4 regions of the Elizabethkingia bruuniana genome follow, and region 4 is predicted to be linked to each of the others. Evidence: riboswitches for the same ligand, from Rfam matches in the RefSeq annotation. Region 4 holds a riboswitch; each other region holds the start of a gene.
The links. A riboswitch is a leader RNA that binds a small molecule or an ion and turns the genes downstream of it on or off. The one in region 4 is predicted to bind S-adenosylmethionine.

Region 1 (7,980 bases), 1.8 Mb from region 4:
TACCCTTAGATATAAACAAAACCTGTTGGTAGCCGAAAGAAACGAATCAGAACTTCTGTTGCAACTTGAGCATGAAGAAAAAGCCCGTATGAAAGCAGAGCAGGAGTTGTGGGCTATACAACAGGAACAGCTGCAGAAACAGGCATTGGCAACGTCACTTCAGTTGAGCCAGAAAAATACTTTCATCAATGAGCTGAAGGAAAAGGCTAAAGACATAAAAGATTTTAATCTGGATCGTATCCTAAAGGAAGAGCAATCTTCCGATACCAATTTTAGTGCGATACAAAATATTGTGCAGGAAGTACATCCTAATTTCTTCAAGCGACTGAATGAAGTTTCTAAAAGTAAACTGACCAATCAGGATCTGAGGTATGCAGCTTATATTTACCTGAATATGGATAACCTGCAGATAGCGAATGTTCTGAAAGCAGATCCCAAAACAGTTAGAATGACTAAATACAGACTAAAACAGAAAATAGGCTTGGGCAAAGAAGAAGATCTGCAGGCTTTTATTCAAAACCTGCAGTTATAATAAGTTACTTTTTTTAAGCTCTTGGCTGCAATAATTTTGCAACTAATGCTGTCCACCCGGTCTGGTGTGAAGCGCCTACGCCGCGGCCTGTATCACCGTGAAAATATTCATAAAACAGAATATAATCTCTGAATTCAGGGTCACTTTGTAATTTTTCATAGTCACCATTAAAAGCTCTTCTTCCACTTTCATCACGAAGAAAAATCTTGCAAAGTCTTTTACTTACATCCTCAGCAATTTCATTCAGATGATGCATTTCGTTGCTTCCTTTAGGGTATTCGATTTTATAGTCATCCCCAAAATAGAAATGAAAACGCTGCAGACTTTCTATAATCAAAAAGTTTATCGGGAACCAGATAGGTCCGCGCCAATTACTGTTACCACCAAACATATCACTGTCGCTTTCTGCAGGTAGATATTTTACGGTGTAATCATTTCCACCCGCATTCAACTGAAAAGGTTCTTTTTCATAAACTTTAGACAGCGCTCTGATTCCGTAATCACTCAAAAACTCTTCAGGGTCAACCATTCTTTCCAGGATTTTTTTCAGACGATGTCCACGCAAGATACTCAGCAAATGCTTGCGTCCCTGTCCTTCAACATCGAAATGCGAAACCAACGCCGCTAGCTCGGGTTTATGGGATAGTACCCAATCCATCCTTTTGGCAAAATTAGGAAGCTTTTCCAGATAGTGGTGTTCAATTACTTCTACCGCAAACATAGGGATAAGTCCTACAATACTGCGCAAACGGAGATCGAAACTTGTTCCGTCGGAAAGCTGTAAAACATCATAGAAGAAACCATCCTCTTCATTCCACAATCCCTGTTTGTCATCCCCAAGGCTGTTCATCGCTTCAGCAATATACAGGAAGTGTTCAAAGAATTTTGTGGCCATATCCTCATATACAGGATTGTATAGTGCTAATTCCAGTGAAATACGTAGCATGTTCAAAGAAAACATAGCCATCCAACTCGTACCGTCAGCTTGCTCCAGGTGTTCTCCGTTGGGGAATACCGTGTTCCGGTCGAAAGCACCAATATTATCCAGGCCAAGGAAGCCTCCTCCGAAAATGTTATTTCCGTTCATATCCTTACGGTTAACCCACCAGGTGAAGTTCAATAACAATTTCTGAAATACAGATTCCAGAAAGTACAGATCAGGCTTGCCGTGTTTCTTCTCATCAATTTTAAATACCCTAAAAGTTGCCCATGCATGTACTGGCGGATTTACATCACTAAAATTCCATTCATATGCCGGCAGCTGTCCATTAGGGTGCATGTACCATTCGCGGGTGAGCAGCAAAAGTTGTTCTTTCGCAAAATAAGAATCTACAAGACTTAGTCCCACACAATGAAAAGCTAAATCCCAGGTTGCATACCATGGGTATTCCCATTTATCGGGCATGGAAATAATATCTTTATTATTTAGAGTTTGCCAGTCTTCATTCCGGATATAGTAGCGGGATTCCGGCGGATGGATTTCATTAGGATCACCTTTTAGCCATTTGGAAACATTGTAATGATAGAACTGCTTGTTCCACATCAATCCGGCAAAGGCTTGCCGCTGAACTCTGCGCTTATCTTCGTCCGTTACATCTTTTTGAAGCTGATTATAATAATCTTCATTTTCTGTTACCCTGTCTCCGAATATCTGATCAAAATCTGCGAAAGGATTTTCCTGCTCGGTACCTAACCGGAAACGCCAGGATTTCTTTTCCCCAGGAAGTAAAGACGTTTCAATCTTTAAAGCTGCCTTTGTTCCTTTCTTCTCAGGATTAATAGTTGCTGTATTGTTTGTCAGAATATACTGATTGATTCCGTCTTTGGCAAAAGGTTCAGAATCATTCCACTGATAAAGCCTTTCTGTATTACTTTCATTATTACAAAACATGCTTTCACAAGGTATTTCAGTAAATAACTTTTTAATCAGTATTTCCTGATGATCAACTTTAATTCCGTTAAAATCTACCGAAAGCTCAGGTTTGTAATTGTCGTATCCCCAACACCAGGTATTCCGAAACCATAATGTTGGGAAAATACTCAGTGGAGCTTCTTTCGGTCCTTTATTCTCAACAGTGATTTGAATCAGAATATCATGAATATCGGCTTTAGCATATTCTATTGTAATGTCAAAATATTCATTGTTATCAAAAATACCTGTATCTATAATTTCATATTCCCGTTCGGCCTTTCCTCTATTCCTGTTAGTTGTTATAAGATCCTCGTAAGGGAAGGCATTCTGCGGATACTTGTAAAGCATCTTCATATAGCTGTGCGTAGGGCTGCTTTCCAGATAATAGAAAAGTTCTTTTATATCTTCACCATGATTCCCCTGGCTGTTACTTAGTCCAAAGAAACGTTCTTTTATCATTTTATCCCGGTGATTCCAGAAGCCTAAGGCAAAACATAAAGTCTGATCCTGATCACTTATTCCTGCAATGCCTTCTTCTCCCCAGCGGAATGTTAATGCTTCAGCTGAGTCATGTCCCGTATAGTTCCATGCATCACCATTTGCACTATAATCTTCCCGTACTGTTCCCCATTGTCTGTTACTTACATAAGGGCCCCATATTTTCCAGTCAGGATTTTTTAATCGGTTATATTCTTGTGTCATGTTTTTATTTATAGTTCATCATAGTAGTTAGTCTCAAGTCGTTAATTATAAAGTTATTAATACTTTTTCTAACTTCATAATACCTACTCGTACTTAAAGTTATCCTCCGGTTGAAAAGCTTTCAAAAGTGGTCATACCACCGTCTATAAAAATACTGGCACCAGTGATGTAATCCGAGTCATCACTAGCCAGAAAAACTGCCAGTTTCCCAATGTCTTCAGGTTTTCCGATCCTGTTATAGGGTATAAGGTTCATCAGTGAATTGTATGCTTCCGGAGTATTCCACGCATTGGTATTAATAGGAGTCTGAATTGCTCCGGGACATATGCTGTTTACTCTTATTTTATCAGCTCCATATTCCTGAGCCAGAGTTTGCATCAGCATTCTTATAGCACCCTTACTGGCTGCATAATTAGCGTGCCCGGCCCAGGGAATAATTTCGTGAACGCTGCTGATGTGGATTATTTTTCCTCTTGCTACGGATTTTGCAGGGTCTATGTCTCTTCTTAAAAATTCTCTGATGGCTTCACGGGCACAAAGAAACTGCCCGGTAAGATTAATGTCTATAACTTGTTGCCATTGCTGGAGAGTCATATCTGTAAACTTTGCGTCTTTCTGCACCCCGGCATTGTTGATCAGGATGTCCACGGTACCATATTGCGCAATAACATCCTGAAACATTTTTATAACTTCATCTTCTTTACTTACATCACACTGATAAGTTATTCCGGAGCCACCATCATCAGTAATTTCTTTTAAAATTGCCTCGGCAGCAGGCTTAGATGATTGAGATGAGTGATTGATAATAACTGTAGCACCCGATGCTGCAATACATTTGGCGATGCCACTACCGATACCACTGCTGGCACCCGTAATAATAGCAATTTGATTTTGGAGCTTCTGTTCCATATTTTTATAATTTGTGTTTGTTGGTGAGGTCTGAGATACAATTTTACAAACCGTATGCAAAATTTGGATACCAAATACCATAACAAATGTATAAATTTGTTCATCAAAAAGAATTTTAAAAAATCTTAAATAATGAAAATAGAACTGAACAGAATTGATGATAATTATCTGTTTGAATTAACCAATCAGAGAGGGCATAAAATTATTTTAGATAATACGTCTGAAGACGATCCACAGGGAGTTAGCCCAATGGAATCAGTGCTAATGGCATTGGCCGGATGCAGTAGTATAGACATGGTTTCTATTCTGAAGAAACAGAGACAGGAAATTACCTCTTTTTCTGCTGATGTAGAGGGAGAACGTGTACAGGTAGAGGATGCTAAGCCTTTCCGTAACATTCATGTAATATTCAAACTGGAAGGAGAGATTGACGGTAAAAAAGCAAACAGAGCTGCTGAACTTTCTTTTGAGAAATATTGCTCGGTTTCTAAATCGCTTGATCCACAAATTAAAGTTACCTGGGAAGTTTTGGTAAACGGAACTTCAACAAAATAGAAATACATCTCGTACTAAAACAATAATGGGCAATAGGTGATTAATACTTTTAGAATTACTTATTGCCCATTACTTGTTATGGACAATTAACAAGTATTTTTATCTTTTTTTTGCAAAAATCCATATTGTTTGTATCTTTGCAGCCAAGATTAGTTCTTTAACACGATTGAAAATGTTATCAGGAAAGGCCGAGGGAATAGACCCTATGACGCCTTAGCAACCCTTCGCTTGCCGAAGAAGGTGCTACATTCTACCACTATGGGATAGATAACGTTACTGAATTTCTTTCAGCCTTTTCTGGGCATTTTCAATTTTATAGGATCAAAAAATATAAAATTGAAAGATTATCTTAAAACCATTAATATTAAAAACTTTACTACCCAATCAGGGAAAGTATATGATATTCCATTAACCTATGAGGTTTTCGGACAAGATTTGTATACGGCTCCTGTAGTGTTAGTCAATCATGCCTTAACCGGAAATTCTGCAGTAACCGGAGAATTGGGTTGGTGGAAAGAAGCTATTGGTGAAGGGAAACCCGTAGATACCAACACTTATACAATTCTGGCATTTAATATTCCCGGTAACGGATATGATGGTTTTCTAATAGACAATCCTAAAGATTTTGTAACTAAAGATATTGCACGATTATTCCTGCAAGGATTAGAAGTGCTGAATATTAACGAACTCTATGCTATTATTGGCGGATCATTAGGAGGAGGAATAGGTTGGGAAATGTTGGGGTTGAATAATACTCTGGCTCAGAATTTCATTCCGGTAGCGACAGACTGGAAAACCTCAGATTGGTTATATGCACAATGTCTGGTTCAGGATTTTTTACTTACACAATCCGATAAGCCTTTACAAAAAGCACGTATTCACGCGATGCTTTGCTACAGAACGCCGCAATCTTTAAACGAAAGATTTGGTAATAAAATCCATGAAGATAAGGAACTTAGAAAGTCTGAAGACTGGCTTAACTTTCATGGAGAGAGGCTTAATGAAAGATTTACATTGTCCGCTTATAGTATGATGAATCAACTTCTTTCGACTATTGAAACCGTTGAGGTAAACAGTGCGTCTTTCGAACAATTAGCGGCCATAAAAGCAAATATATTTATCGTTTCAGTAGACAGTGATCTATTCTTTCCGGCATCGGAAGATCACCAGACATATACTGAGCTGATTAAAATAAAAAATAACATAAAGCATTTCATCATAAACTCTGTTCATGGGCACGATGCTTTCTTGATGGAATACGAACAATTGAATAACATCTTACACAATATATTTAAAAAGTAACATGAAGGTTTTAAAATTTGGAGGAAAATCTCTGGCAAACGGATTAGGTCTGGAAAAGACATTAGAAATTATCAAGCATAAAAAAGCGAATGAAGAAGATATTTGTGTAGTAGTTTCTGCAAGAGGAAATGCGACAGATGAGCTGATTGCGTTATTGGAAAATGCCAGAAACGGACAGTGGGAAGAAGAAGACTGGATTAACTTTAAGGAAAATCAGTTAAAAGCAATTCCGCAACAACAGGATATTCTGGATACTGATTTCCATAATCTGAAAAACTTCTTTGCAGGTGTTAAGTTGTTAAAGGATTATTCTTTGAAAACCAAAGATGAGGTACTAAGCTTTGGTGAAGTTATTTCGGCTAAAACATTGGTGCAGGTTCTTATCAATGAAGGACTTTCTGCCAAGTTTGTAGATGCCCGGAGTTTCTTGATTACTGATGATCGTTTTGGTAATGCTATTCCTAAAGACGAAATCTCTGAAAAAAATGCACAAGCTGCGTTCGAGGAGTTCTATAGCAACGGAGCTATTCCGGTTGTAACAGGATTTATTGGCGTTACCGAAGAAGGAGAGACCACAACATTAGGAAGAAACGGAAGTAACTATTCAGCGGCTCTAGTGGCTAAATTTATCAATGCAGAGATCTTAGAAAACTATACACATGTAGATGGTGTTTTCTCTGTAAATCCTGAGCTGGTAGAAGATGCCCGCCATATAGAAAACTTATCCTTCCAGGAAGCAAATGAGATGGTAAACTTCGGAATGAATGTCCTTCATGATAAAACGATTTTACCTCTTATAGATAAAAATATTCCGCTCAAGATATTGAATACCTTCAAAGGAATAGATCAGACAGGTACTCTTATTTCCAATGATAAGAACAATACTTCTGTAAAATCTCTGATGCTTCAGGAAAACAAATCACTTGTCGTTTTCGAAGGGCGAGGATTATTGGGAAAAGTAGGAATTGATGCAAGATTTTTCAGTGCATTACACCGTGCAGGAGTTAGTGCCGGAATTATCTCTCAGGGATCTTCCGAAAGAGGAATGGGAGTAGTGGTAGATGAGAAAGATGCTCCAAGAGCATTGGAAGCACTCCGCAAAGAATTTGCAAGAGACTATGATACCAAAGATGTACAGAGTATCCACAGTATTGATGGATTAAGTGTAATTTCTATTATCGGACAGAAAATGTCTCATTTTAATCAGTCGTACAACGCACTGATCAAAAATCATGTAGAACCTTTATTAATAAGTAATACGGTATCTGGAGCTAATGTTAGTATCGTAATAAGCAAAGAAGATACAAGCAAAGCTCTGAATATTATTCATGGTGAGTTGTTCGAAAATCCGAAACAAATCCATCTGGCTATTATTGGACACGGAACAGTAGGGCGCGCGTTGATTAATCAGATCCTGAATTCTACTCATGATATTGTAAACCGTAAGAATACACACATTAAGATATTTGCTATCAGTAATTCCAAAAATTTAATACTTGATAAAAAAGGAATTGGGAAAGACTGGGAAACACAATTGCAGACGAGTGCAGTTCCGGCAAATATCGAAACATTATTAAAGTACGCTAAAGAAAATCATTTAGAAAACTTAATTGCGGTAGACAATACTGCCAGCAGCGTGTTTGTAGAAAATTACGAGCTATTAGCTGAAAATGGATTCGACTTAGTATCTTCTAATAAGATTTTCAACACTCTGCCGATTGACCGATATAAAAATCTGCGTAAGGTACTGGAAGATAAAAATAAAAAATACCTGTATGAGACGAATGTGGGAGCAGGCTTACCACTGATAGATACGATTAAACTTCTGCATCTTTCTGGAGAAAATATTACCCGTGTAAAAGGTGTATTCTCAGGATCTCTTAGTTATATTTTCAATAATTTCTCTGTAAGAGAAGATGCCTTTAGTACGATTATAAAAGAAGCAATGGATAAAGGTTATACAGAGCCGGATCCACGTGAAGACCTTTCCGGAAATGATGTTGCAAGAAAATTATTGATCTTGGCTCGTGAGCTGGATTTGGTAAATGAATTCTCAGATATCAATATT
Region 2 (7,980 bases), 1.6 Mb from region 4:
TTTAATTTTTTCATATTGTTTGTATTTGATTGTATTGTGAAGTGAATATAATTAAATTTTCATTAATAATTATTTTTTTTTGAATTATATATTTATTTTTTGCTTTATGTATTATTTTATACTGTTGTAGTAATGTATTATGAGTGAAAATATATCAATTATTTTTTTATTGAAAATTAACCAGCTGTATTCTATATAACCGTTTATATCGGTGATTATAAAGGATTGTGGCGATATATGAAGTGCAATTTCTGATTTAATATTAAGAAAGAAAACTTCCCTAAAACAATGGTGCAGAGTAGTTATATTGGAAATTATTCCTAATATTGCAGTGTAGTCCTGGCCATAAAACAGACTTTTCATCTGCCGGAAATACACCTAAAAAGAATCTTAATACTAAAAAGACCCATAAGACATGCTAATTTAATCTCAATTGACTAAAGTTTAGAAGAAAGTTTACTGTTAATCAGAATGTTTAACAGAGGCATGGCTTAAATATATAGTAATTGTGGTATTCGTCTCATGGATATGTTTTTATCTCCGGGTTTATATATAATCTCAGATTTTTAGAAGAGCAATATTTTGTGAGCAGATGTGGGATCAGCTTATACCAATTCTGAAGTATTCTCTTAATAGAATTCACTTTCAGCATTTATCTCTGATAAATGTTTATTTCATATAGCTAAGCTTTGCATTATTATAAATAATTAAGTTCAATTTTAATCGTAAAGCATAATGATAAGTCATAAAAATAATCAATCAGGTAAAGAATATAATCAGAAAGTATGGGATCATTTATCCAATCTGGATTGTGAATGGTCGAGACCCGTAAGTTCCGAAATTATTAATACAGCCCGTTATGGGGAGTGGGAGGTACGTTTAACTCATGATCCGTTACCCAAAGGCTGGCTGGACGATGTAAAGGGAATGAAGATTTTGTGTCTGGCATCTGCCGGGGGACAACAGGCGCCAGTTCTTGCAGCTGCCGGGGCTAAAGTTACAGTCTTTGATATTTCTGAAAATCAATTAGAAAAAGACCGTTTGGTTGCAGAGCGTGATCATCTTGATTTGGAAATTATACAAGGTGATATGCGGAATCTGAGTGTATTTGAAGATGAAACCTTCGATTGTATTTTTCATCCGATATCCAATCTGTATATTCCGGATGTACAACCTGTATGGGATGAATGTTTCCGTGTACTGAAACCCGGAGGAAAATTACTCAGTAGTTTCTATAATCCGGTTCTGTTTGTTGCTGATCGTAATCCGGAATACAGAAAACAGGGAATTATAAAGCCCCGTTATAAAATTCCTTTTTCAGATTTAACAGATATTGATGAAGAGGCTCTGCAAGCTAAGAAAGAAAAGAATGAGGCTTTAACTTTTGGGCATAGTCTGTCCCAGTTGATAGGAGGGCAGTTACAGTCCGGATTTCTGATTAAAGGTTTTCATGAATCTTCTGCTCCGGTTTCAAGGTTTCTCATAGAAGAATATGTACCGGGCTTTATAGCAACTTGGTCAGTAAAACTGTAAGTTTATGTCTTGCGAAGTATATAACATCATAGGTTTTAAAACCTATGATGTTTTTATTAATACCTGTTTAGATTGAGTTCCGGATATAGCTTTACGCTCACTAAAAATCAAAATTGATACGGGCAAATAGATAACGCCCGCCAATACCAAACTGAGAGACCTGTCTGGAAGTAAGAAACTGATTTCCGGCAGTAAGACTATTAATGTTGGGATTTTGTGTAGGCTGTACATTGAAAATATTATTGGCACCTACTGTTAACAAAATATTTTTGTTGAATTGATATCCGGCAGACAGGTCTGTCACAAGCTTGCCACCCAATATTACGTGCTCATTAGGCTCTGTTACTCCATCCAGGTTTGCATCTACAATATTGGCATCGGTAACCTTACCAAAATAAGCATTTCGTACATAGAAATTAAACTTGTTGATTTTTAAATTATGACCAAGAATAGCTTTGAAACGGGGAACAGCTTCTTCAAAATATATTCTGTTTTCCTCAGAAAAATAGCTGTTTATCTGGCCCTGCAGCTGTTCGGATGCTTTGATAGCACCTACTTTTCTGGTTTGATTAAGATTAATCCCCAGATTATTTTCTAAAGAGATTCCGGGTGCAAATCGGGAACGCTGAGATACTGTTATGTCTATTCCCTTAGTTTCTGTATCGATGGCATTAGCAAAAAAGTTTGCAGCTTCAGCACCTACGGAATCAAATATCTGCTGCAAATTTCTCTCCGGAGTTCCGTCAGCAAAATTTCCTTGAGGTCTTGTGAATAAATCTGTCAGAACTGCGCGATTATCAATTCGGGTGAAATAGGCATCTACTGTAAATAAAAGGTTTATAGAAGGTATTTTCCAGTTAAATCCGGTACTTACAGACTTAGAGGTTTCCTGTTTCAGCTGGGGGATTCCCAGTTGTCTCGCAGCATCGGAGTCATTGCGGAAGGTTCCTACCTGAGTAGTTTTTCCGCCATTGATAAGAGTGGAAGTAGAACTGTAGTATAACTGTGCCAGCGAAGGAGCCCGGAATCCTGTAGATCCGGCAAGGCGCCAGTTAAACGTTGGAGATATCCGGATATTGGAAGCTAGTTTGTAATTGAATGTTGAGCCAAAGTCTGTATAGTTTTCATAGCGAAGTGCTCCTTCCAGGAAGAGCCAATCTGTTGCTTCCAATTCAGCATCAAGATAAGCTGCTACACTATTTCTTCCCTTGGAAACTTCATTTTCAGGACGATATCCCGGAAAAACCTGCGCACCGCCGGGACGTGCAGTGCCAAAAAAATCTGTAGGAATATCTTTTACTGCTGTTCTTTCAGTAACCGGGTTTCCAAATATGTCATATTGTTGATACGAATTTGCTTTCCCCGGAGTGATACTGTATTTCTCGTGTCGATACTCGCCACCGAAGGCTAAGTTTAATCCTTTTAACACATCAAATTTTTTCTGAAAGTCCAGATTTAATGTATTTTGAAGAAAGCCTAGACTTCCTGCTTCAAAATAAGTTGGTGAATTTTGCAGTAAAGAAGCATTAAGAGTATTGGCAACTCCAAATTTAAAATTGTTTTGACCATAAGTATTACTCAGGTTAATGTTCCAGTCGTTCCATTTACCTTTAACACCTGCTGCAAGAGAATAATCATAAATAGTAGATTCTATCTGAGGTAAAAAACCATTAGGATATAGGCCTGTAACTGCTCTCGGATTGTTTGGGAAGCGATAGAAGCCTCCTGCATTTCCATTTCTCAGGCTATAGCCACCAAAGGAGAATACTTTCCATTGATCACTGATCGGAACTTCTGTATTGAAATAGAGCTGTGCACTTTTCAATCGTGATTGACCGATTCTCATGTTAAAGTCACTTCTTTCAAGACCACGATAAGCGAGTTCCTGAGTAGTGTAATCTTTAGATAATAACTGTTGAAGTGCAGGTATGCTGCTGGCATTCTGAATAGCTTGTTTTTCTCCTGCAGAGAAATAATCGACCTTATTACTGTATTGATGGATATAATTAATAATCTGGTTTGTATTCGGTGTATTGTTGATGTTTTTGTACAGACCGTCTATATTAATATTGTCCTGTGCAGCGCGATAAGATATAGCGTTGTATCCGTTAAAAAGATCAGCTTGTTGCTCTCCGGCTCTTGAATAAGGATCGCGGTATTGCAAGGATGAGGTAAAATTGATAAAGCCTTTCTTACCAATTCTGGTACCGTAGTTAAGGTCTAATCCTATATTTTCGCCATCCACGCCACCGGTATGATTATTGGTAACGGAAGATGCATACCCGCCAAGATATACCTGTCCCGAGAAGCCTAAGCGTTTTTTCAATTCAAGGTTTATAACACCAGCTATTGCGTCGGAGCCATATTGAGCGGAAGCACCGTCTCTCAGGACTTCAATTCTTTCCAAAGCAAAAGCAGGAATTGCATTCAGGTCAGTGCCTACAGATCCTCTTCCGGGAGTTAGGGTTACATTGACCAGAGATGACTGATGTCTTCTTTTTCCATTAAGGAGAACCAGCACCTGATCAGGTCCCAATCCACGGATTTGTGCAGGATCTACAAAGTCTGTTCCATCGTTTACAGTATGAGAGGTAGAAGTAAATGAAGGGACAATAAAATTAAGTGTGCTGGATATCGAATTTTGTGGTACTTCTTTCAAAGTTTTAGACAGTTCAATAATATCTACAGGTACCGGAGAGTTTACGATTGTACGACTGGAACTCCGGGTTCCCAGGAGTACAACTTCGTTTAATGTTTTGGCTTTTTGTAAACTGTCTTGCGCATAGTAAATGGCCGATACAGAGGTTAATGAAGCAATAATAGTTTTATGTAATAGTCGTTTCATAAGGTTGATATTGATTAAGAGCTCCCGATATTTCAGAGCCGTTTTGGATTGATAATTAATAGTAATGAAAGCTAACAGATTTATTAGCCCCATCATCATGAGAAACAAGATAGATTTCCTGTAAGGGTGATTTGTAGCTTTGTATTTATAAGCAACAGCACATACTGTGCATCATTCCTTTTGTTTTAATCAATCGGAGAATAGTAATAGTGCTTAAAAGCAGAGTAACTGGTGTGAGGAAAATACAAGAATAATAGGGTGCTATAAAAGCGCCTAAAAGTATTAACTCGGTAAACGGAATAAGTAATCGGAAATTTCTTTTTTGATATTTCATTAATGTGTTTTATTTAACACAAGAACTCAACAAAATGAAAATAGAATACAACATTTTTTCCGAAATATCGGCTTATCTATTTCAGCACCTTGCTTGTTGTTGCAGGTTGCTACTTCTCTTGAAGTTCTTGATAATTATGGTGCAAATATATTTCTTTTTTTGAAATAAAAATGCATCATGGAAATAAAATTATACCTTTTTGATAGGATTTATTTTGTTTTCAACTGTTAGGCTTGGCTATCAGTACTTTTATGTACCATATTAATGAAAATATTGTTGAAGAGGAGTATAGAAATCATTAAGATTTACAATGATTTATTCACATGCATCAGGATGAAGATTAAATATCTTATGACACACTTTCAGTATATTATAAACAATCAGAAACGCGAGTATTTTAAAAATATTTTGTCCTTTTGGTATCATATCTAAATATTTGGTTGGTGTTCTAGACAGGATGGCTCCTGTTTCTAAATAAGATGCTAATAATGGAAAAAGGTTGCGTTCTTTAGAATAATAAAAATACTGTTGAGGTTGTAGTAAATAAGCAACATGGAAGCTGTTTTAGAAACTGCAAAAAGTTTAATAAATTTGAATCAGGCTTAATATATTGAATTTATTGCATATGCAGTGTGAATAGATAGAACTGAATTCGCGGGCAAATCATAAAAAATGGAAGACAATCAGAAATTAGCATACAAGGATATGCCTTCACCACTTGGGATAATCAGGCTTATCGCTTCAGATATAGGCCTTACAGCTATATTATGGGAAGGGGAGGACTATAAACGGACAAAATTATCTGCTCCGGAAAGAGATGATCAAAATCCTATACTTCTGAAAACTGAGCAACAATTAACCGAATATTTTGCAAGGGCCAGGACTGTTTTTGATATCCCGCTTGATTTTTCGGGCACCGAATTTCAGAAAAAAGTATGGAAAGCTTTATTGGACGTTCCTTTTGGTACTACCACAACCTATGGTGAGTTGGCAAAGATATTAGGAGACATCAGAGCTGTAAGAGCGGTAGGTGGGGCATTAAATAAAAATCCTATTTCTATTATTGTTCCTTGTCACAGAATAGTTGGAGCTTCCGGTAATATGGTTGGTTTTGCCGGAGGTATCGCCAATAAAACTATTTTATTAAATCTGGAAAATAAATACACAATACCTTCTCTTTTCGATTAATAAATGTACAATGAATACATCTTCTACTTTTACTTCTGAAAACTTCCGGATAATTTGTGATGAGCTGGCTAATAATGATAATCATTTGAAAGATATTGTGGATGCATATGGCTATCCGCCAATGTGGACAAGGGATAATAGTTTTGAAACTTTTGTTCATATCATTTTAGAACAGCAGGTTTCTTTAGCATCAGCATTGGCTACTTTGAATAAACTAAGAGAAAAGCTTATAGATATTTCTCCCGAAAAGATTCTTACACTTACTGATGAAGAAATGAAAGCCTGTTTTGTAAGCCGGCAGAAATCCACTTACATTAGAGGATTGGCCCGGGCTCTTATAAATGAAGAGGTAAGACTGCATGAACTTGAAAAAATAACAAATGAGGAAATACGGGATCAGCTTATTAAACTCAAAGGTATCGGAAATTGGACAATAGATGTTTACCTCATGTTTGTATTGCAGCGCACAGACCTTTTTCCTATTGCTGATCTGGCAGCGGTAAATGCACTAAAACGTCTAAAGAAGCTCGAATCTTCTGTTACAAGAGAAGAAATAATAAGTATTAGTGAAAACTGGAAACCTTACCGTACTATAGCTACAATGATGCTTTGGCATTACTATTTGTCCAGTGCAAGAAATAAGTAATATGGGTTTGTAATAGGTTGGACAGAAAATAGACTAGTGAAAATTGCAAGAATAAAATCTTGTTATATCAAGTTTTCATTTTGTTGTAATCGCAGAGTATAAGTTTTATCTCTGTATAGCTCTTATATATTCCTTTGTATACTTTTCCGGATATTCCTTGAACCATTTTGAAACGGTTTTTTCTCCACACAATACATAGACTGTATTCATTAGTAATTCTTTTTTTCGTGTGGATTCATCTCTTTTAGCTTCTGCACAAATGATTTGGGAATTAATGTATTCAGTTTCATTCTTCTTTTGCAAGGGTGTATGATGGACAAAGCGATTGAAAAAACGCTGACAAAATTCGGTATAGGCAGAAGTAAATACAATAAAGCTATTCCACATCTCTTCTATAATCAGCATGTCGTCATTGATATATATTCCGGGCTGTGTACAAATTGCGATATATTTTTTTGTTTCCTGAAAAAGTTCTTCAATTTCTTCAGCGGGGAGATTATACAAACAGGAAAAATGAGACAGGACATCGTCATTACGATAATTAAGATAAGACGTATTTTTTAAGACTTGTGGAAACATCATAACAGATCGGTTTTAAAAATAGGAATAATATTATCTTCTTAAATGCAACTTAGTTGCGAATATAATATCTTTATTTATAAATGCAATAATGTCGCATTAATATTTAGATAAGTTTAACATTTTTAATGAACCATGAGTGGTAAAAGTCTTATGATGGCTGAATGATTCAAGGACTATGTATAAAAAAGCCTGCTAAAAAAGCAGGCTATTGTAAAGTTGATTTATGTATAACTTAATTGAATAAGTCTTTTACCTTTTCAAAGAAAGTTTTTTCCTTTCCTGTTGGTTTAGGAATCATTTCATCAGATTCCATTTGGTTTTCGAAGAATTCTTTTTGCTCTTTAGAAAGCTTCTGAGGCGTCCATACATTAATATGTACAAACATATCACCTTTTCCGTAGCTGTCGATGCTTGGTAATCCTTTGTTCGCTAAACGAAGAATCTTCCCGGATTGAGTTCCGGCATCGATTTTTACTTTTACTTTTCCACCTACTGTCGGAATTTCTTTAGAAGTCCCCAATGCAGCTTCAGCAAAAGATATATAAAGTTCCTGGTGCAGGTTATCACCTTCACGCTTTATAGTGTTGTCTTCTTCTTCTTCAATAACAACTAAAAGATCTCCCGGAGTTCCGCCAAAAGGGGCATCGTTACCTTTTCCGCGAACATTCAGCTGAATACCATCTCTTGCTCCCGCTGGTATGTTGATGCTGATTTCCTCATCATCTTTTATCAGACCATGTTCGTTAGCTCCTGAAGGAATTTTGTCTGCAACTTTCCCTAGTCCGTTACAGGTTCCGCAGGTTGTCTGCGTCTGCATCTGTCCGAACATAGTGTTCATTATCTTCATTTGTA
Region 3 (7,980 bases), 1.7 Mb from region 4:
AAGGAGAAATTTTCAGACAAATGGGCAAAAGTCAGACGCATTTGGCAACCAAATTTGAATACGAAAAAACAAAAGAAGGCGCTTATGTTAATAAAGGATATCGTGTAATACGACTAAATCCTTAATTAGAAGTGCTATACTACTAAATTTTAAGTAGGTTTTACAAACAAAATAATTTAAACGAATGAAAGCATTAGTATTTCCTGGACAAGGTTCACAGTTTGTTGGAATGGGATTGGACCTTTACGATAGCCGTAAGGAAATTAAAGATTTAATGGAATCGGCTAACGATATTCTGGGATTTGATATTCTTTCCACGATGTTCAAAGGTACAGATGAGGACCTGAAAAAAACTAAAGTAACACAACCTGCTATCTTTATTCACTCTATTGCAGCAGTTAAGGCTGTAGATGCGCTTGGAGCTCAGATGGTTGCAGGGCATTCTTTAGGGGAATTTTCAGCTTTAGTAGCAAATGGTGTTCTTTCTTTTGAAGATGGGCTGCGTTTGGTATCAAAAAGAGCTTTGGCAATGCAGGCTGCTTGCGACGCTAATCCATCATCTATGGCAGCTATTTTAGGTCTTGATGATGATAAAGTTGAAGAGATTTGTGCTTCTGTAGAAGGAATTGTTGTTCCTGCTAATTATAATTGCCCGGGACAATTGGTGATTTCTGGTGAAACCCAGGCTGTTGAGGAAGCTATGGTCAAGCTAAAAGAAGCTGGTGCCAAGAGAGCTTTATTATTACCGGTAAACGGAGCTTTCCATTCTCCTTTAATGCAGCCGGCTCAGGAAGAATTAGCAAAAGCTATTAATACAACAAAATTCAACAAGCCTATTATTCCGGTATATCAGAATATTACGACTACAGCGGTTTCTGATCCTGAAGAGATTAAACAAAATCTTATCAAGCAACTTACAGGACCAGTAAAATGGACACAGTCTGTAAGAAATATGATAAAAGACGGAGCTACTAACTTTGTTGAGGTTGGACCAGGTAAAACCCTACAAGGGCTGATCAAAAAAATAGATTCGGCAGTCGAAACATCTTCTGCATTTTAATCAGAATAAAAATAAAGAGGCACAAAGTAATTTGTGTCTCTTCTTTAATGACCCATTTTGGATAAACAACATTTTTTCTCTCACGGCAAATTATTACTGACATCCGAGTATTTTGTTCTGGACGGAGCAAAAGCTCTGGCTATTCCGACCAAACTAGGACAGGATCTTTCAGCTGAAATAATCGCTGATCATAAATCTCAAATCCATTGGGAAACATATCGGGAGGGAAAGTTGTGGTTAAAAACTTGTATAGATTACAATAATCTTAGCATTTTGGAAACCAATATAGAATCAGCTTCTGATTTTATTCTTAAAATTTTTAAAACACTTAAAGAATTAGATTCTGTAAAATTATCCAATGATGATTCTTATAGATTGAAATCTAATGTACAGTTTCCCGAGAACTTTGGACTGGGCAGCAGCTCTACCCTTATGAATAACGTGGCAAACTGGGGAGATGTAGATGCATTTGTCCTAAATGATACTGCTTTAGGGGGAAGTGGTTATGATATCGCAGTAGCGAAAGCCGGATCTCCAATTATTTATACCCGGAATGGTGGAAAGAAAACTGTTGAAACTGTAAATTATTCACCAAGCTTCAAAGACCAGCTTTTATTCGTTCACCTGAACAAAAAGCAAGACTCGCGTGAAGGAATTACGATGTATAAGCAGATGGAAAAATCTCAGGATTTAATTCATTATTTTTCACAGCTTACTGATAAGATTCTTATAAGTGAAAATTTAGAAAATTTTTCGCTTATAATGGAAGATCATGAAAAAACTATGAGCAATTTCCTTAAAATACCCACAGTTAAAGAAAAATATTTCAAAAATGCCCCTTCGTTCTTCAAAAGTTTGGGTGCATGGGGTGGAGATTTCATTTTGACCACAAAATTCTGTGATTACGAAAACTATTTTCTGCATAACGGATTCCCTAATTTCTTTTCTTATGAAAATTTAATTTTCTGATAATCAGTATTTTGTTTACTTTTTTGTAAGATGATGAATATCATTGAGGCTACTTATTAAATTTTATTAACTTTAGCCAATTGAAAAGTAAAGTAATGAGATCATTAGAAAAATTCGGAATTAAAAATGACAATGTTAAATGGCAATTGTCTCCAGAAGAACTGGTACAGGAAACTGTTAATCTCAAACAGGGTTTTGTTGCAAAATCTGGCGCTTTAGCAATTAACACAGGAGAATTTACAGGACGTTCTCCTAAAGACAGATTCATCGTAAAAGATGAAGTTACTGCAGACAGAGTATGGTGGGATGGAAAAGTAAACCTTCCTTTTGACAGTGAAAAATTTGATGCATTATATGACAGAGTAGCAGAATATGCTTCCGAGATTCCTTTATATGCAAGAGAAGCGTTCGCTGTTGCAGATAAGCGCTACCAGGTAAAAATTACTGCAGTTACCGAATTCCCTTGGTCTAATCAGTTTGTATATAATATGTTTATCCGCCCTACGGTAGATGAACTTGAATCTTTTGGTGAAACCGACTGGTTGATTCTTTGTATACCAAGCTTTAAAGCAGATCCGGAAAGAGACGGAACAAGACAACATAATTTCTCTATTCTTAATTTCAAGAGAAAGATTGCTCTGATCGGTGGTTCAGCTTATACCGGTGAAATGAAAAAAGGTATTTTCTCTGCACTTAACTTTACACTACCTGTTCAGCAGAATGTATTGCCAATGCACTGTTCAGCTAATGCCGGAGCAGATGGAGAAACAGCTATTTTCTTTGGTCTGTCAGGTACTGGTAAAACAACCCTTTCAGCAGATCCTAACAGAAAACTAATCGGTGATGATGAACACGGATGGACTCCGGATAATACTGTATTCAATATTGAAGGTGGATGTTATGCTAAAGCTATTGACCTTTCTGCAGAGAAAGAACCAGATATCTATGGTGCAATAAAGCCAGGTGCTATTCTTGAAAATGTATTTTTTGATGAGAATGGTGAGGCAGATTATACAAACGACAGCATTACACCTAATACACGTGTAAGCTATCCGATTGATTTTATTAACAATATTCAGGTTCCTTCTATCGGAAAGAATCCTAAAAATATTTTCTTCCTGACATTTGACGCATTTGGTGTATTGCCTCCAATCTCTAGACTTACTCCGGAGCAGGCAGCATATCACTTTATTTCAGGATATACTTCCAAAGTTGCAGGTACTGAGGTTGGAGTAACAGAACCACAAACTACATTCTCTGTATGTTTCGGTGCTGCGTTTATGCCTCTTCACCCAACTGAATATGGGAAAATGTTATCTGAAAAAATAAAAAGTGCAGATGCAAAAGTTTGGTTGGTAAATACAGGCTTCAATGGTAAAATGAAGCGTATGAGCCTTAAAGATACAAGGGCTCTTATCTCCGCTGCATTAGATGGTAAATTAAATGATGTAGATTACAAAGAAAGTCCTATCTTTAAGGTACAGATTCCTGTATCATGTGAAGGTGTTTCCGACGAGTCTATGTTGCTGCCGGAAAACAGCTGGGATTCTTACGATGCTTATATTGAGAAAGCAAGATCTTTGGCATCAGCTTTCCATAAAAACTTCGAAAGATTCGATGATATTAAAGATGAAAGCATCTTAGCAGGAGCTCCAAGAAAAGAAGCAGAAGTGATTTAAGATAAACTTTTCTTAAGTTAAGAATCCTCAGTTAATTTTAACTGAGGATTTTTTGTTTGTATTTGTAAAAGTAGATGTCTTTTAGTGGAGTAAGTGCAATAAAGCCAGTCTGTATCCCTTCATTCCAAATCCTGAAAGAATAGCATCGGTATATGTTGCTGTTACCGATTTCTGACGAAATTCCTCACGCTTGTATATGTTGCTGATATGAACTTCTATTTTAGGCTTTCGAATATTTTTAAGGCAATCAGCCAAAGCATAAGAATAATGGGTGAAAGCTCCAAAGTTAACAACAAGGGCATCGAAATCATCTTCTTGTATTTTGTTGATAAGCTCCCCTTCAATATTTGACTGGTAATACAATATCTCATCCTGAACAAATTCTTGTCTCAGCTCTTGTAGATAGTCCTCCATAGAGGTTGTTCCATATATTTCAGGCTCCCTTGTTCCCAAAAGGTTTAGGTTCGGGCCGTTGACAATTAATATTTTCATAGGATAAATTTAGATGTTTTTACAAAAACAACCAAAATCCAATACCTATTATGTATTAATGAGGCTAAAAACCTGAAATTAACTGTAAATAACATGCTGTGTTCACCTATTACTAACGATCGTTTGTTAAATACTTATTTTACATGATATTTATCAGTTTTCAATTTTATTGGATTTTCCTCATTGCTTTATTTAACAGTATTTTATGAATTTTTCAATTTCTATTTAGTTAAAATTCTTAACAAATCTAAAAATCTACTTGTTTGATAGATGTTATGTTTATAACTTTGTCGCATAATTATAACCAAGCTTATAAAGAAAGATGGAGGGAACTGACCCAATGATATCTTGACAACCTGCTCGATGCAAGGTGTTACATTCAGCCTTTAAGGAAAGATAAGCAATAGGTATTTTGTATTTATAAATGCCCTTTGCTGTCTATTATGCAAAGGGAATTTTTTTGATAGATAATTAAAAAATATTAATATGTTTATAAAATCAGCAATAGAAGCTAATATTAGAATACCGATAGGGGTAGCGGTATTCTTCCTGGGGGTTTCAGGGATCTATGGTCAGAATACAAAAGGGAAGAAAGACTCTCTTCGGGAAAAAGAAATTGATGAAGTAGTAGTAGTTGCTTATGGAAAGGCAAAGAGATCCAGCTATACTGGATCTGTGGCAACAGTTTCCGGCAGCAAAATTGAAACCAGACCAATTACCAACATTACCAAAGCTTTGGAAGGGCAGGTTCCTGGATTACAGGCTGTGAGTGCTTCAGGGCAACCAGGTGAAACAGCGGCAATCAGAATTAGAGGGATTGGTTCTATAAGTGCATCCAGTTCTCCGCTTTATGTAGTGGACGGTATTCCTTATGATGGAAATATAAATGCTATAAATCCTAATGATGTAGAATCTATCAGTGTGCTAAAAGATGCAACGGCAAGTGCGCTGTATGGCTCCAGAGGTGCAAATGGGATTATTGTAATTACCACTAAATCCGGAAAAAAAGGAGAGTCAAAAATTAACTTCAATATTAGCCAGGGATTTTCCGGGCGTGCTGTAAAAGATTATAAGCAGGTAAATACAGATCAGTACTTTCAGTTATACTGGGAAGCTCTAAGGAACGGTTATGTATCCCCTAAAATTTCTCAGAGCCAGGCGGCACAAATGGCAACAGACAATCTTATTTCCAGTTTAGGGATTAATCCATACGGTCCTGCTTATCCTAAACCGGTTGGTCTGGATGGTAAATTGTTGCCAGGAGCTACCGCTTTATGGAATGATGACTGGCGCGACGTGTTACAAAGAACTGCATCAAGAAGCCAGGTGGATTTAGACTTAAGTGGAGGTAATGAAAAAGGAAACTATTTCTTCTCCCTGGGTTATTTGGATGAGAAAGGGATGGCTATAGAATCCGGATTTAAAAGATACAGTGCCAGGTTAAAAGTAAACTCACAAGTGAAAAGCTGGTTGAATGCCGGAGCCAACTTAAGCTACGTTAATACGCTTCAGCAGGCACCACCTGCATCGGATTCCAGAACAGACAATGTGATAAATGCTGCCAGGGTAATCCCTTCATTCTATCCTTATTATGAAAGGAATGAAAATGGAAGCTATGTTTTGGATAAAAATGGAAACAGAATATACGATTTTGGTAAATACAGACCTACCAGTGCTTTACAGAATGAGAACGCAGCAGCAACACTTCCTCTGGATAAAAATGAAAGAAAAATTGATAATTTCTCTGGTAAAGGATTCTTAGAATTTATTTTCCTTCCGGAACTTAGATTCAAATCAAGCTTGTCTGTGGATTTAGTAAGTCTTAATACACATTATTACACCAACCTACTTTTAGGGCAAGGAAAAGAAACTGGTGGGTCCGTATCCAAAAGTAGTGACAGAACGCTTTCTTATACAACCAGTAATATTTTAACCTACGATAAAAAATTTGGACAGCACCATTTTAATGTATTGGCAGGACAAGAATTTTACCAGTATGAGTATCAGGTTATTTCAGGTAACAGAAGTCAGTTCTCTCTGCCGGGATATTATGAGCCAGATGCCGCAGCACTATTAGGTGGATTTAGCGGAAATAGTGATAAGAGATCATTATTGAGTTTCTTAGGTAAAGTGGAATATGATTATCAGAATAAATATTTCCTGGCCGGATCAGTAAGAGCAGACGGATCTTCAAGATTCTCTCCTAAAAATCGTTGGGGAACATTTTGGTCAGTTGGTGGATCCTGGAAACTTTCGAGCGAAGATTTTGTGAAGAATCTGAACTTTTTTGACCAGTTGACATTGCGTGCCAGCTATGGAGGGCAAGGTAATGATGGACTAAGTACATTGTACGCATATCAGAGTTTATATGCTTTTTATAACAATCTTGGTGAAGGAGGGACTGCTGCAAGCAGACTACCAACACCAGACTTGAAATGGGAGACTAACCTGAACCTGAATGTAGGATTAGAATTTGCTATTCTGAATAACCGAATCAGAGGTAATGTAGAATACTTTAAAAGACAGAGTAAAGATTTATTATTTACAATGCCACTGGCACCATCTGTAGGATTCAACGGTTATTCCGATAATATTGGTGAGCTGCAGAATACCGGATTCGAGATTAGCCTGCAGACAACACCCATAAAAACAGAAAATTTCCGTTGGGATTTGGATATCAATGCTACTACTACAAAAAATAAGATTACAAAATTACCAAAAGGTTCTATTGTTAGTGGAACAAAGCTACTGCAGGTAGGAGGATCTGTATATGACTTCTTTATTCCGACATGGGCAGGAGTGGATCCTAACAACGGAGCTCCATTATGGATAACACAAACGACAGATGCTAACGGAAATATAGTAGAGGGAACAACTTCAGAGTATTCCAAAGCAACCAAAATGCTGCAAGGCTCCTCGCTGCCTAAATGGATAGGAGGTATTAGTACGTCTATAACCTATAAAAACTTCGATTTCTCTGCACTATTATCATACAGTATAGGCGGAAAAATCCTGGATAGCGATTATACAATGCTATTGTCAAACGGGAATACTGCAGGAAGAGCTTGGGGTGAAGAAATACTGAACAGATGGACACCTGAGAACCGAAATACAGATGTTCCGGCACTTAGTACCACAACCAATAACTGGACTTCTACATCAACCAGATTCCTTTATTCCGGAACCTATGCAAGACTTAAAAATGTGAGTATAGGCTATACGTTGCCGAAAGATACTTTCGCTAATCTGGGACTTCAGAGATTCAGAATTTACCTGCAGGGCGAGAATTTATTAACATTCTACGGACATAAAGGAATGGATCCCGAACAGACAGTTGACGGAACAACCTATTACAGATATCCGGCAATGAGAACAGTGACTTTCGGATTACAGGCAACATTTTAATTAAAAATAAAAGACATGACAAAAATAAAATATACATTGTTTCTGGCTTTTGCAGCTTCTGTTTTTATAAGTTGTGAGAGTGAGTTGGAAACAGCGCCTACTAACCAGGCAAATGAAGAAGAGGTTTTTAAAACTGCGGATAATGCAGAAACGGTAGTTAATGGGGCCTGGGCAAAATTTAATGATGACGGAACTACCTATGCAAATATTGGCTACTCTACGGTACTTCGAGCAAGTGATGCAATGGGAAGTGATGTTGCGGTACTGACTAATAAATATGGATTCAACTCTGCTTATGCATTTACAGATCTTGTAAATAATACCGGATCACGTACTTTATTTGTTTGGAATCTGTTTTACTCTGCAATAAACAAC
Region 4 (7,980 bases):
GTGCACAGAAAGATGCAGACGGTAAGACTGTAAAAGAGCAAGGAAAGGATGTTTATTTCAAAAATATCACTCCAGAAAAACGCGCAGAGCTGGAATCGGGAGAAAATAAGAATGTCTATCTCTACAATACAGAGCTTTTCCAGTCTATTAATCCTTTCTGGGTAATTGTGCTCACACCTGTTGTCGTAGGGTTCTGGACTTTATTACGAAGGAAAAAGAAAGAGCCTTCTACACCAACCAAGATTGTGCTGGGGCTGTTTATAACAGCATTGTCCTGTCTGGTAATGGTAGGAGCAGCCTATATCGCAAGTAATGGTGCCGTGAAAGTTTCTGCTTTATGGCTTGTTGCCAGCTACGGAGTCGTAACGGTAGGAGAATTGTGTCTCTCACCAATGGGATTATCCATAGTATCCAAGCTTTCTCCACCAAGGATTACAGCGTTAATGATGGGAGGATTCTTCCTGGCTAACTCCGTAGGGAATAAGCTTTCCGGTATTTTGGCAAGTACATGGTACAACTACGAGAATAAAGAATACTATTTCTTAGTGAATTTCGGATTGTTAATTTTTGCCTTCTTCATAGGCTTATTAATGCTGAAATTCTTAAATAAAGTAATGAAAGAGAAAGGACTAAACTAAAAGTTGTCCGGATAAAAACCATCCGATATATAGGATGGTTTTTCTTTTTTATAGTTTTTTTCGGAATATAATTAACTGAAAATATGTTACAACAAAGTGTAATATTGAATATTATTCCGGCTTACATACTAAAAAAAACTATATTTGCTCATCTTAACAAAAGTTAACATTAAATAAAATATGGAGACAGTTCAATCTCAGTCGAGACATCCAAAAGGTTTATGGGTATTGTTCGGCACAGAAATGTGGGAGCGTTTTAACTTCTACGGAATGCGTGCTATTCTTACGCTTTTCATGGTTCATGCCCTTATGCTTGGTGAATCGAATGCCTCGATCATTTATGGAGGTTTCTTGGCACTTTGCTATTTAACACCACTTTTAGGTGGATTTATTTCAGATAAGTATTTAGGTAACAGGAATTGTATCATCTTAGGAGGATCTTTAATGGCTATAGGGCAGTTACTCCTGTTCTATAGTGCTTGTATTTTCGATACAGGGCTGGAATCTTCCAAGAGTGTATTCTGGCTAGGATTACTTGTCATTATATTCGGGAACGGATTCTTTAAACCGAATATTTCTTCTATGGTAGGAAGTTTATATCCGCCACAAGAGAAAACTAAACTAGACTCAGCATTTACTATTTTCTACATGGGTATCAACATCGGGGCACTTTTAAGCCAGTATTTTGTACCAATGTTTGCAGATGTTGTTGTAGACGGAAAACAGGATGTATTTGCATTCAAGTGGGGATATTTAATGGCAGGTATTGCTATGGTCTTAGGAACTGTATTGTTCTTCATCCTTAAAAATAAATATGTAGTTACACCAGAAGGTAAGCCAATTGGTGGTGTACCCTCTAAAAATACTGCAGAAGGAGAGGTTATAGAGCAGGCTAAATTTACTGGTTCATCTTTGGCTGTATTCCTTGTACTTTTGGTTGCGTTGTTCTTTGGATTCAGATACCTTTTGGTAGATGAAATTTTCTTTAGCAGCTTCGAGATCGGAACATTAGTAAAAGGTATTATTTATCCTATTATTTATGCATCGGGGATATCGCTTGCTGTTCTTATTTTATTAGATAAAACACTTACAAAAGTAGAAACACAGAGAATCTTAGTAATCTATATTATTTCGTTCTTTATTATTTTCTTCTGGGCTGCATTCGAACAGGCAGGTTCATCACTAACCTTTATAGCTTCTAACCAGACAGACAGAACATTCTTATTCGGATGGCAGATGCCTGCATCTATGGTGCAGATCTTTAACGGAATATTTGTAGTTCTTTTAGCGGTACCTTTCAGTTTATTATGGGATAAGTTAAGAGCTGCAGGTAAAGAGCCGGTTTCTCCATTGAAACAAGCATTTGGACTTGCACTGATTGCATTGTCTTACTTTATTATTGCACACAATGTAAAAGATCTTGGTAGTTCAGGATTACTGGCTATTAAGTGGTTAATATTACTATACTTTATCCAGACTTGCGGTGAGCTTTGCTTATCTCCTATCGGACTTTCATTGGTAGGTAAATTAGCTCCTAAGAGATTTGCTTCATTGTTATACGGGGTATTCTTTATCTCTAACGCTGCTGGTTATGCTTTAGCAGGTATTTTAGGGTCTATCCTTCCTGCTACGGGAGATAAATTCAAAAAAGCCCAGGAATTGGGGGTTAATCTTCAGGATGTTTTAGACAAGAAGGTTACGCTTACAGCAGAGCAGACAGATTTGTTAACGAAGAATCAGATCCCGTTAGAGAATCATACTTTTGCCGGATTTGAGATTCATAACTTATTTGAATTCTTTATGGTATTTGTTGTACTATGTGGTATTGCATCTGTAGTATTAGCTTTAATATCACCTCTTTTAAAGAAAATGATGAATGGTATAAAATAAAATTAGACCTATTCACTAGAAGATAATTATAAAAACCTCTGAGCAATCAGAGGTTTTTTTGTAATTTGGTCGGATTGTTTTTTATTAAAAAACAACTTCACGGAGATTAATTAAATATGTAATGATTAATGAGTTTAACATTAGAACAAATTCAGGATTTTAAAGGAAAATATCCAAGACAGATCTGGAGCCTTTTCTTTTCTGAAATGTGGGAGCGTTTTTGTTTCTACGGAATGAGGGGGATGTTGGTGTTTTTTATGATACACCAGCTAAATTTTGCAGAAGTGCAGGCAAATTTACAATATGGTGCCACGCAGGCATTTGTATATGCGTTTACATTTGTAGGCGGACTTTTTGCGGACAAAATATTAGGTTTCCGTAAATCTTTATTCTGGGGAGGTTCTTTAATGATTGTTGGAAGTATACTTCTGGCAATAGATCCCCACAAATTTTTCTTTTTCGGATTAGCCTTCATCATTATCGGAACTGGTTTTTTCAAACCAAATATTTCTACAATGGTAGGAGAGCTTTATAAAGATGGAGACCACCGTACAGATGCTGGTTTCTCTTTATTTTATGCCGGAATTAATCTGGGCGCTTTTCTGGGAGGTTATGTTTGTGTAGCTATAGGGAAAGGTTATATGCTTTCTTCCGTAATCGAGGAACCGCACCGTTGGAATGTAGCTTTTGGTTTGGCAGCTATAGGAATGTTAGCCAGTCTTATCAATTTTAATTTTACAAAGCGTCGCTTAGGACCAATTGGATTACAACCAGGGCATCCTGATGCTATTGTAAAAACAAAACCGTTGCCTAAATGGGCAGAATATGCTGTATATGGAGGAACATTATTATTCATTCCTCTTATTCAGATTATGGTTTCCAAAACCGAGTATACCGATTATTTTATGTACACAATCGGGCCACTAACTTTAATCTACTTGTTTTATGAGATGACCAAAGTTACGGTTGCTGAAAGAAAGAAATTAATTGCAGCTTTAGTATTTATTATCTTCTCCATTATTTTCTGGGGAATTTATGAGCAGAGCGGAGGCTCTATGAGTATTTTCGCAGCTAAAAACCTGAATGATTCTTTGCTGGGTATTACAGCAGATCCCAACGGAGTAAATAATTCGGGAGGAGCTTTCTTTATTATTTTATTGGCACCTTTATTCGGGTTATTATGGCTGTGGTTAGGTAAAAAAAGAGTTGAACCCAATACGATTATCAAATTTGGACTAGGTTTTATATTTTTAGGATTAGGGTATTATGTATTATTTGCGACAAGATTCTTTTCTGTTAATGGAGTTTCTTCTCTTAATATATTTACTCTGGCATTATTGGTTATTACATTTGGTGAGCTTTGTTTGTCACCAATAGGATTATCGATTATGACAAAATTATCCCCGGCAAGGCTGCAAGGGATTATGATGGGGATGTGGTTCCTGGCTTCTGCATATGGTCAGTATGTTGCGGGACTTATTGGTGCAGGAATGGCTCAGGCTAAAGAAAATGCAGGACCGGCAGAATCATTAATGACTTATACAGAAGGATATAAAATGTTGGGAGTCTATGCATTAATTGCAGGTGTGGTACTGATTTTGATATCGCCATTGGTGAAAAAATTAATGCAGGAAGTGCGTTAATATATTCACAACAATGCCTAAATTTGAATAAGATGAAGAGAATAATTTTATTTTTCAGTATACTTTTTATAAGCTTTGGATATAGTCAGGTTAAATGGATGACGATGACTGATGCTATGGATGCTATGAAGAAAAAGCCTAAGAAGATTTTAATTGACTTTTATGCAGACTGGTGCGGGCCTTGTAAAATGATGGACAATCAGACTTATACAAACCCAATTATTTCTAAATTTATCAATGATAACTTTTATCCGGTAAAATTTAATGCTGAAGGGAAAGAAAAATTGTTTTTTAACGGAAGAGATTTTGACAATCCTAATTTTAAAAAAACACCGGGCAGAGGAGTGCAGCATGAGTTTGCAAGATTCATGAATATATACTCTTACCCATCTACGGTTTTTATGGACGAAGATTATATGCAGATTACAAATCTTATGGGGTTCTTTACCCCGAAAGAAATGGAACCCTATCTGAGCCTTATTTCTACAGAAGCTTATAAAACGATAAAGACAAGAGATGAATGGGATAGATTTCAGTCAAAGTTTAAGTCAAAAATAAAAGAATAAAATAACTCCTATCAGATTTGTAGTATTTTAGATTTTTTATATCTTTGTACCGAAATTATTTCACAGAATTAATAGCTTATTAAGAAAGACGGAGGGAACTGAACCTATGAAGTCTTGACAACCTGCCGAAAGGTAAGGTGTTACATTCAGCCGAAAGGGAAAATAAGTAAAGATATAATGCAATGCCTCATTAGCTTTACTAATGAGGTTTTTTAATCGAAAAATATTAGAATATGATAAAGAAAAACATTTTGACTGAAAAAAAATCCAGAGTTGTACTTACAGCTTCTGTTCTGTTTTTTGTCGGTTTTGGACAGGTATATGGGCAGGAAACAAAAAAGGACAGCCTTAAAGATAAAAATATTGATGAGGTTGTTATTGTAGGTTCACGTTCCGGAGGGCGCTCCAAAGCAGATAGCCCGGTTCCGGTGGATGTTTTCAATCTTAAAGAAACATCTTTAGTATTACCACAAACCAATATTAACCAAATTCTTAATGCTGTAGCACCATCTTTTACATCTACAGTACAAACCAATGCAGATGGTACTGACCATTTGGATCCGGCACAATTAAGAGGCCTGGGACCAGACCAGGTTTTGGTGTTGGTTAATGGTAAAAGACGACATACTTCAGCTTTAATCAATGTAAATGGTTCTCCCGGAAGAGGTACTGTAGGAACAGACCTTAATGCTATCCCTTCTTTTGCTTTAAGCAGAATCGAGGTATTGCGTGATGGTGCTTCTGCACAATACGGATCCGATGCTATTGCCGGGGTTATGAATTTACAGTTAAAAAGAGATACAGGGAAACTTACAGGACAGATTAGTTATGGCGGTTACTTAACAGATGCAGCCAAGAATCATACAGGCAACTGGGATGGTGATCAGATTCAGGTGGATTTAAACTATGGTGCTAAAGTGGGTAAAAAAGGAGGATTTGTTAATGTGACTTTTTCTTCCCAGTATCGTAATCCAACTTTCAGAGCAGGTGCTGAAAGCGGAAATATATACAATGCCTATAATGCTATTGAAAAGAGAGCTGCTGAAGGAGGTGTAAACCTTTCATCATATTTTACACGTATGGATCAGCTTAACAGCCAGCAACAGCAACAATTGATTGGAGTTATAAAACAGTATGCACAAAAAGTAAATTATTTTGATAATGCCTACCAGCAACAAATTCAGAATGCTGGTAATATTTCGACACTTCAGGGGCTTTTAGGAAATAATTATACAGATCAGGAATTAGCCTACAGAGGACAAGACAGACGTGACTTTAATATGTGGGTTGGGCAGTCCAAGCTGAACAACAATCAGATTTTTGTAAATGCTGAAATCCCGTTAAGTGATACCTGGAAAGTATATACATTCGGTGGCTATGGATACAGATACGGAACTTCGGGAGGTTTCTTTAGAAAGCCAAATCAGTCCAGAACATTTACAGGGCTTTATTTAGATGGTTATTTACCTAAGATTAATACAGATATACAGGATGTATCGCTTTCTGCAGGTGTAAAGGGAACATGGGATGGCTGGAATGTAGATTTTAGTAATACTTTTGGGCAAAACTCTTTTGATTATACAATTAGTAATACAGGAAATACCAGTTTAAGATTTAATTCTCCGAGTAAATTTAAAGCAGGGGGACTTAGATTTTTACAAAATACAATAAACCTGGACTTTAGTAAGAAGTTTGATGTTTTTGAGGGATTAAACTTTGCTTTTGGTGGTGAGCAAAGACATGAGAATTTTAAAATAAATGAAGGGGAGCCGGCTTCTTATCTAACCTATGATATTAATGGAAATCCGGTTACAGACTATGTAAATCAACTAAGACCAACAGACTTTTTTGGTAATGCATTGCCTGGAGGATCACAGGTATTTAGCGGATACAGAAGTGTGAATGCAGTAAGTAAAAATCGTAATTCTTATGCTGCCTATGCAGATGCAGAAGTTAACTTTACCAACTGGTTATTGGTAGACGGAGCTGTACGTTATGAAAATTATTCAGATTTTGGGAATACGGTAAATTTCAAGCTAGCTTCACGTATAAAGTTGACGAAGGATCTTAACTTTAGATTTGCTGGATCTACAGGATTCAGAGCGCCATCTATTCACCAGATTTATTATAATACAACATCCAGCTTATATGTTACAATACCTGGAAATCCAATAGGAGAAATTCAGGAAGTAGGAACATTTAGTAATGACTCTCAAATTGCAAGAGGTTTTGGCATACCGAAACTAAAGCAGGAAACCTCTCAATCTGTAAGTGCAGGATTTACCTATAAAATCCCGGCCTTAAACCTGAATATTACAGCTGATGGCTATTGGATTAAAGTAAAGAACAGAATTGTACTTACAGACTTATTTTCTAAGTTTAAAGGAACAAATCTTACTCCTGAACAACAAGAAGTAAACAACACTATGAATGCTTTAGGTGTTGATGGAGCTCAGTTTTTTGCTAATGCTATAGATACTGAGACCCGTGGAGTAGATATTGTAATCAGTCATAACTATAAAACACCTGGATTCTCTTTGAAAAATGATTTTGCGATTAACCTGAATAAAACGAAAAGAGTAGGAGATATTCATTCATCAGATTTATTGCATAATGCAGGTTTGGATAATGTATATTTTTCTGAAAAATCCAGAGTTTACTTGGAGGAGGCTGTACCGAGAGTGAAGGCGAGTCTTGCACATACTTTACAATTTGGTAAGTTAGATGTGTATGTAAGAAACACTTACTATGGTAAAGTTACAGGTGCAGATATAATTGTACAACCAGATACTCACCAGATTATGTCCGACAGAGTAATTACAGATCTTTCTGTAGCTTATGGATTTACAAAAAATATCAGTTTAACACTCGGAGCCAATAATGTATTCGATGTGTATCCTTCCAGAAACCTTCCGGTATCTTCTAATAACGATCAGTTTGTATATACCAGATCTACATCGCAGTTCGGAATGAACGGACGCTATGTCTTTACAAGGCTTAATTTTAATTTCTAATTGATACATTAAAAACCCGCATCAGATTCTGATGCGGGTTTTATTTTCTGTTTATTTAGTTTAGAGCTTTTCTGCTTTCCAGGAAAGTACTTTTACTCCGGGTGAGTAGTGGCTGGCAATAACTTTTTCAGCATTTAAATTAATTGCCTCAAAACCATAATTTAAAGATAAATCTGAATGATTAACAGAATGCAATGGCCATTCTGCGTGATGTATCTCATATCTTAAG

Region 1: it holds a riboswitch for S-adenosylmethionine, as region 4 does, so the genes downstream of both, AYC65_RS19720 (alpha/beta fold hydrolase) here and AYC65_RS11210 (TonB-dependent receptor plug domain-containing protein) in region 4, are expected to answer to the same signal.
Region 2: it holds a riboswitch for S-adenosylmethionine, as region 4 does, so the genes downstream of both, AYC65_RS03795 (TonB-dependent receptor plug domain-containing protein) here and AYC65_RS11210 (TonB-dependent receptor plug domain-containing protein) in region 4, are expected to answer to the same signal.
Region 3: it holds a riboswitch for S-adenosylmethionine, as region 4 does, so the genes downstream of both, AYC65_RS19130 (SusC/RagA family TonB-linked outer membrane protein) here and AYC65_RS11210 (TonB-dependent receptor plug domain-containing protein) in region 4, are expected to answer to the same signal.

The regions. Positions count from the first base shown of each region.
Region 1 is NZ_CP014337.1:4,222,251-4,230,230, forward strand. It holds gene AYC65_RS19700 (tetratricopeptide repeat protein) at 1-532, shown strand, start outside; gene AYC65_RS19705 (MGH1-like glycoside hydrolase domain-containing protein) at 546-3,146, opposite strand; gene AYC65_RS19710 (glucose 1-dehydrogenase) at 3,246-4,055, opposite strand; gene AYC65_RS19715 (OsmC family protein) at 4,188-4,610, shown strand; SAM riboswitch class I at 4,783-4,884, shown strand; gene AYC65_RS19720 (alpha/beta fold hydrolase) at 4,947-5,912, shown strand; gene thrA (bifunctional aspartate kinase/homoserine dehydrogenase I) at 5,914-7,980, shown strand, end outside.
Region 2 is NZ_CP014337.1:781,724-789,703, forward strand. It holds gene AYC65_RS03785 (hypothetical protein) at 1-14, opposite strand, end outside; gene AYC65_RS03790 (class I SAM-dependent methyltransferase) at 736-1,533, shown strand; gene AYC65_RS03795 (TonB-dependent receptor plug domain-containing protein) at 1,634-4,378, opposite strand; SAM-I-IV-variant riboswitch at 4,756-4,851, opposite strand; gene AYC65_RS03800 (methylated-DNA--[protein]-cysteine S-methyltransferase) at 5,385-5,900, shown strand; gene AYC65_RS03805 (DNA-3-methyladenine glycosylase family protein) at 5,911-6,546, shown strand; gene AYC65_RS03810 (glycine-rich domain-containing protein) at 6,652-7,128, opposite strand; gene dnaJ (molecular chaperone DnaJ) at 7,361-7,980, opposite strand, start outside.
Region 3 is NZ_CP014337.1:4,094,866-4,102,845, forward strand. It holds gene AYC65_RS19105 (LysM peptidoglycan-binding domain-containing protein) at 1-125, shown strand, start outside; gene fabD (ACP S-malonyltransferase) at 185-1,060, shown strand; gene AYC65_RS19115 (GYDIA family GHMP kinase) at 1,118-2,029, shown strand; gene pckA (phosphoenolpyruvate carboxykinase (ATP)) at 2,125-3,708, shown strand; gene AYC65_RS19125 (type II 3-dehydroquinate dehydratase) at 3,790-4,200, opposite strand; SAM riboswitch class I at 4,508-4,603, shown strand; gene AYC65_RS19130 (SusC/RagA family TonB-linked outer membrane protein) at 4,687-7,605, shown strand; gene AYC65_RS19135 (RagB/SusD family nutrient uptake outer membrane protein) at 7,621-7,980, shown strand, end outside.
Region 4 is NZ_CP014337.1:2,403,413-2,411,392, reverse strand. It holds gene AYC65_RS11230 (peptide MFS transporter) at 1-638, shown strand, start outside; gene AYC65_RS11225 (peptide MFS transporter) at 819-2,528, shown strand; gene AYC65_RS11220 (peptide MFS transporter) at 2,657-4,171, shown strand; gene AYC65_RS11215 (thioredoxin family protein) at 4,204-4,737, shown strand; SAM riboswitch class I at 4,811-4,906, shown strand; gene AYC65_RS11210 (TonB-dependent receptor plug domain-containing protein) at 4,971-7,751, shown strand; gene AYC65_RS11205 (YqjF family protein) at 7,812-7,980, opposite strand, start outside.